DNA from 2 places in the Proteiniclasticum sp. genome. Region 1 is predicted to be linked to the other one. Evidence: a T-box and tRNA genes for the amino acid it is inferred to sense, from the RefSeq annotation. Region 1 holds a T-box; the other holds one or more tRNA genes.
What was found. The T-box of region 1 lies ahead of proS (proline--tRNA ligase). A T-box ahead of a tRNA ligase gene usually reads a tRNA of that ligase, here a tRNA-Pro.

Region 2: it has a tRNA-Pro gene. The T-box ahead of proS (proline--tRNA ligase) is inferred to sense a tRNA for this amino acid. The anticodon was not compared.

What each region holds. Positions count from the first base shown of each region.
Region 1 is NZ_DAMBTF010000017.1:49,160-52,320, forward strand. It holds gene RTX25_RS10285 (peptidoglycan DD-metalloendopeptidase family protein) at 79-1,215, shown strand; gene RTX25_RS10290 (hypothetical protein) at 1,442-1,708, shown strand; T-box leader at 1,788-1,983, shown strand; gene proS (proline--tRNA ligase) at 2,021-3,161, shown strand, end outside.
Region 2 is NZ_DAMBTF010000002.1:35,803-38,963, reverse strand. It holds gene zupT (zinc transporter ZupT) at 32-850, shown strand; gene RTX25_RS01225 (hypothetical protein) at 961-1,371, opposite strand; tRNA gene RTX25_RS01220 (tRNA-Pro) at 1,458-1,533, opposite strand; gene RTX25_RS01215 (metalloregulator ArsR/SmtB family transcription factor) at 1,700-2,074, shown strand; gene arsD (arsenite efflux transporter metallochaperone ArsD) at 2,102-2,509, shown strand; gene arsA (arsenical pump-driving ATPase) at 2,525-3,161, shown strand, end outside.

The DNA of each region.
Region 1 (3,161 bases):
TACTTCAACATCTTCATATTTTCTTCATAAAAACGACTTATTATAAGGAAGTCGTAAAAAGTGACATGGAGGAAACAGATGAAGCATTTAAAAAGTATGATTGCAGCAATTCTTATCGCAGGTACTTTAAGCGGGTTTTCCGTAGATACAGTACATGCTGTTGAAGATAAAAAAGCAATGTTGGGTACAGTGAATAGTGAAATTGAAGCAGTCAGCCTGATCAAGCAGGAGACTGAAACTAAAATAGAAGTCAATCTTAATGAAATCGAACAAATTAATCAAGATAAAGAAATTCATCGCATAAGAGCAGAGTATTTAAGAGAGAATTTAGAAGTTACCGAGAAGAAACTCGGGATGCTGGATACCACAAAACCATCCAATATCATTCAGGCAGCGATGCTTTCCATATCAGGCGGGTATGTCAAAATGGAACTTGCTGATCTTCTAGGTGCTGTACATTCAACTCTGGATGAGTTTGAAGCCTATCAGGGAGAATTCCTGAAAGCCGAAGACCGCAAAGCGATAGAAGATGGCCTCAATGAAAAGATCCTGAATCTGAAAGAAGATCTTTATAAAAGTCAGACAAACATGATTTCTCTTCAGAAGGAAAAGGAATCCATAGATGCAGTCAATACAGAGCTGAACAGCAGAATGGGTGAGGTCGTTGTACAGGTTGAAACACTAAGTGTACAGAAGACCCAGCTGGAAACTGAAATCAGAGCTGAAGAAGAAAGAATCAGACTGGAACAGGAAAGAATCAGAATCGAACAGGAGAGAATTAAAGCTGAGCAGGAAAGGCTGAGACAGATCGAGCTTGAGAAGAAGAGAGCCTCAACCTTTATCAGACCTACTGAAGGAAGACTGACAAGCGGTTTCGGCAACAGAAAACATCCTGTAACAAAGAGAAATTCATTCCATGCAGGAATCGATCTGGCAAACTCGAAAGGGACCAGAGTGAATGCATCAAGAAACGGACAAGTCATTTTTGCAGGAAATAAAGGAACATACGGAAAATTTATCATCATCAGACATGCCAGTGGAGTAGAAACAGCTTATGCACATCTTAGTTCAATCAACGTAAAGGTCGGACAGAATGTGACACAGGGACAGCAGATCGGAAACATGGGCAGTACAGGAAGATCCACAGGAAGTCATCTGCACTTCGAAGTGAGAATCAACGGCAGTGCAGTCAATCCACTGAAATACTTTAAATAATACAAACAGGGAGAGCTAAGGCTCTCTTTTTTGTCTTCATTATTTCAACCTCAGTCACATCCTGAAACATTCATTTTTTATTCAAATGTTATGCACAGTATCCACAATATCTTGTGGGTAAGTCAGTGGTCAATCCTAAATATAGGTATAAATGGTGGAATGAACACGTATTATTGACAAAATAGAATATATGTTCTATTATTAAGTAAAGGTGGTGATGCTGCTCATGAATAATCCGGTAAAAAGAAAGAACCCCTGCGAAGTCATTACCTATGCCAAAGACGGACAGATTCTTCCCCTGAAGTTCAGGTATTATGCTGTGGATAAAGCAAGATATTTCACTGTAGATGTGGAGAAGATTCACTATATCACCACGGCCAACAGAAATGGCCTAAGAGAAATCACTTTCCACCTTGAGGGGAGAAGGAAGAGACTGAAAGAGAGATATGACCTGTATCTTGATCCGCGATATAAGACCTGGTGGATTGTGTGACCTGAGCCTGACTTTTCCCGGGATCATTTTCTGAAAAAATGAGTTGACCAAATTCCGTTTTTCCTATAGAATCTAAATGATATAAACGATGAGAAGAACCAGTACGAAAATCCTGCCTGCAAAGAGAGAGGGGAGCGGTGTGAACCCTTAAGGAAAGCTTTCGGAACCTGTCTTTGAGTTCTCAATTTTATTGAGCGGGGAATGCCGTTATCTTTAGAGTGGATACATAAGTATCAATTAGGGTGGTACCGCCGAATTTAAGTTTGGCCCCTTCGATTGATGCTTTTTTTATTTTTTTAGGAGGGAATACAGATGAACAACAACAAGAAGCTTGTAGAAGCCATCACTTCCATGGATGTGGACTTTGCGCAGTGGTATACCGATATCGTAAAGAAAGCTGAACTGATCGAATATTCAACAGTCAAAGGAGCAGTAATCCTCAGACCTTACGGCTATGCGCTGTGGGAAAACATTCAAGGGTATCTTGACAGAAAATTCAAGGAAACCGGACATGAGAATGTGTATATGCCTATGCTCATTCCTGAGAGTCTTCTTCAGAAGGAGAAGGATCATGTGGAGGGATTTGCACCTGAAGTTGCCTGGGTCACCCATGGCGGAACAGAAGAACTTCAGGAAAGACTCTGTATAAGACCTACATCAGAGACTCTTTTCTGTGAACATTTCTCGAACATCGTGCAGTCCTATAATGATCTGCCTAAGAAGTACAACCAGTGGTGCAGCGTGATAAGATGGGAGAAGACCACAAGGCCTTTCCTTAGAACTTCAGAGTTCCTATGGCAGGAAGGTCATACCATCCATGAAACTGCTGAAGAAGCACAGGAAGAAACCATCAAGATGCTGAATGTCTACTCGGATATGATGAAGGATTTCCTTGCTATCCCGGTCATCAAAGGAAGAAAAACAGACAAGGAGAAGTTTGCAGGGGCTGAAGCCACCTATACCATAGAAGCGCTTATGCATGACGGTAAGGCACTGCAGTCCGGTACCTCCCATAATTTCGGGCAGGGATTTGCTGAAGCATTCGGCATCCGATATACCGGTAAAGACGGAAAGCTCAGTCATGTGCACCAGACCAGCTGGGGACTTTCCACAAGAGTCATCGGTGCCATCATCATGGTTCATGGAGACGATTCAGGCCTCATTCTACCACCAAGAGTTGCACCTCATCAGCTGGTCATCATTCCTGTAGCCCAGCATAAGGAAGGCGTTCTTGAGAAGGCTGAAGAACTGAGAGAAAAACTTTCAAAAGTTGCCAGAGTCAAGGTTGATGCTTCAGACAAGAAGCCAGGCTGGAAGTTCAGCGAATATGAGATGAAGGGTGTTCCGCTAAGACTTGAGGTAGGACCTAAGGATATCGAAAACAATCAGGTAGTCCTGGTCAGAAGAGATACGAGAGAAAAGATCTTTGTATCCATGGACGATCTTGAGACAA
Region 2 (3,161 bases), on a different contig from region 1:
ATAGAAAGAAGGTGAGAGAATGCCCTACGACATGAATGAAGTACTGTTTGCATTTATGCTGACCATATTTGCCGGACTTGCAACGGGTGTTGGAAGTATTCTGGCTTTTTACACGAAAAAAACCAACAAGAAATTTCTTTCTGCTGCGCTTGGGTTTTCCGCTGGTGTCATGATCTATGTATCCATGGTGGAAATCTTCGTAAAAGCGAGAGATTCTCTTGAAGCTGCCCATGGTGCGAGCAGAGGTTATCTTTATACCACTCTGGCATTTTTTGCTGGAATCTTTATTATCGGAATCATCGACAAACTTGTACCTAAAGGTGAAAATCCTCATGAAGTCAAGGATCCTGAGGATATGGATGTCTCACCTGAAAAGAGGAGAGAAGCCCTTGAATCCAGCCATCTTTTAAGAATGGGGATGTTTTCGGCTCTTGCCATTGCAATCCATAACTTTCCGGAAGGTCTTGCTACCTTCATTGCAGCCCTTGAGGATCCGACCATGGGTATCAGTATTGCTGTTGCCATTGCCATTCATAATATTCCTGAAGGAATTGCCGTTTCTGTTCCGATCTACTACGCCACAGGAAGCAGAAGAAAGGCTTTCAAGTATTCATTCCTTTCCGGTCTTTCAGAACCTTTAGGCGCGATCATCGGATACTTTCTTCTGGCGAACTTCTTGTCCGAATCCATGTTCGGCATCGTATTTGCGGTGGTTGCAGGAATCATGGTCTATATCTCTCTGGATGAGCTTCTACCTGCTGCAGAGAAGTACGGCGAACACCATATCGCCATCTATGGACTGATTTCAGGCATGATGGTCATGGCGGCAAGCCTCGTCCTGTTCAGCTGACCCAAAGAGGAAAAGAGATAAATTGAAATTAAAAAAAATACAGTCATGGAGAATGAACCACATTCTCCATGACTGTATTTTTTTACTTACATAAGATTAAGATACTAAAATCAGCGGTTAAGTTTCAAGAGGAAATGAGTGGTCAGAAACAGATCCACATTCTCTCTCTGCACGGGGATATAGGAAAGTGTATGGGGTACTCCTAGAATGTAAGAGGTGCTGTCCATGCACTCGATGCGTAGGGTATATATTCTGGAGAGAAATCTCTTCTTCATGCTGATCTCTTTCACCTGAGATAAAGGGATGTGCAGAGTATCCTCCTTTTCCAGTTTTCTGCTCAGACTTACGAGGGTTATGTCACTGCCGCTAAATCCTGCAAAAACGGGGAAGACACAGCTTTTTTTATTTACTTTGATCATATCTCCGGCAAAATGGCCGTCGAATCGTTGTTTTTCTTCATAAGCTAGGGCTTCAAAAATACTGACCATTGCTTTGTATGCATTCTCTTCTATATCTGTCATTTTCACTATCCCTTTCGAAGCTTTTGAATCTGAGGATAAAATGAAAGTCATGCATGAGAAAAATCCTCATACATGACCTTAATCTATGGTCGGAGTGACAAGACTTGAACTTGCGACCTCTTGACCCCCAGTCAAGCACGCTACCATCTGCGCTACACCCCGATAGCCAAATCTAATTATATCCTATCACATATCAGGAATCAAGGGTAGTGATGAGCAAAAATGTGGCCTCTATCTTCGTCTGAAAGTTTCAGCCGTATGCACTTGTATTTTATTTCTGTTTGTCATATGATTACATGTGAATATGATAATATGAAGGAGGGAGTGAATGGAAACCCTGAAAATCATTAAAGCCCTGGGAGATGAAAACAGGCTTAGGCTCGTCAATATTCTCTATGAAGATGAGCTCTGCGGCTGTGAAGTGGAAGGAATCCTTCAGATGACCCAGTCCAATGTCTCAAGGCATCTGTCCAGATTAAGCGATGCGAAGATAACAGTTTTCAGAAAAGATGCGAAGTACAGCTATTACAAGCTGGATAAGGAAACACTGAAAGAGCATCCGATGATCGCTCTGACTGTTGCAGACCTTAGGAAAGAAAAAATCTATCAGGAGGACCTTTTAAGGCTCAGCGCCTATAAGACAAGAGGACTCTCCTGTGACACCATAAAGGAAAACATTCTGATGTTTACGACAACCGGTTAAAATAATAGAAGAAAGGCGGAAATATAAATGAATATGAAAAGAGAAATGACAGATGTGATGGCAGAGGGAACAGCAAAGCTTGTGAAGCCTGTGGAGATAAAAATCTATGAAAAGGCACTCTGCTGCGAAAGCGGTGTCTGTGGACCATCCGTGGATCCTGAGCTTCTAAGAATCACAACGACCGTCAGAGGACTGAATAAAAGAGGATTCAAAGTGAGAAGATACAATCTTTCCATGAGTCCTATGGAATTCACGAAGGTTCCGGAGGTCACGGAAATCATGAAAAATGAAGGAATAGAGACGCTGCCCATAACCGTAATGGACGGAAAAGTCGTGAAGAAATCCGGATATCCTACAGCTGAAGAATTTAAAGCCTGGACGGGTGTAGATCCCGTAGAATTGTCGGACGATGCCGGTAAGATGCTGACCCTTTAGACTGAGGAGGAAATCATGAACTTATATCAGACAGAACAATTTGAAGAATACAAGTATCTTTTCTATACAGGAAAGGGCGGTGTGGGCAAGACCTCCACTGCATCATCCACCGCAGTGGGTTTTGCCGAAAAAGGAAAAAAAGTGCTCCTTGTGAGTACGGATCCCGCATCAAATCTTCAGGATATCTTCAATATCGATTTTACAAAGGACATCACTGAGCTTAAGGAAGTGGAGAACCTCCATGTCATGAATCTTGATCCCATAAAATCCGCTGCAGAATATAAGGAAACTGTTGTTGCGCCTTATAGAGGGATTCTTCCTGAAAGTGCCATCATCAATATGGAAGAGCAGCTATCGGGGTCCTGTACTGTGGAAGTTGCAGCATTCAATGAATTTACGAACCTTCTATCCAATGAGGATCTGAGAAAGAAGTATGATCACATCATTTTTGATACTGCTCCAACCGGACATACCCTGAGAATGATTGAACTGCCTTCTGCATGGACAAGCTTTCTGGACAGCAACACTTCAGGTGCAAGCTGCCTCGGACAGCTCTCCGGACTTGAAGGCAACAGAGAAGTCTACAGAAATTCCATGGATGTACTGTCAGATGAAAGCCTCACAAAGATCATTCTGGTATCAAAGGCAGATG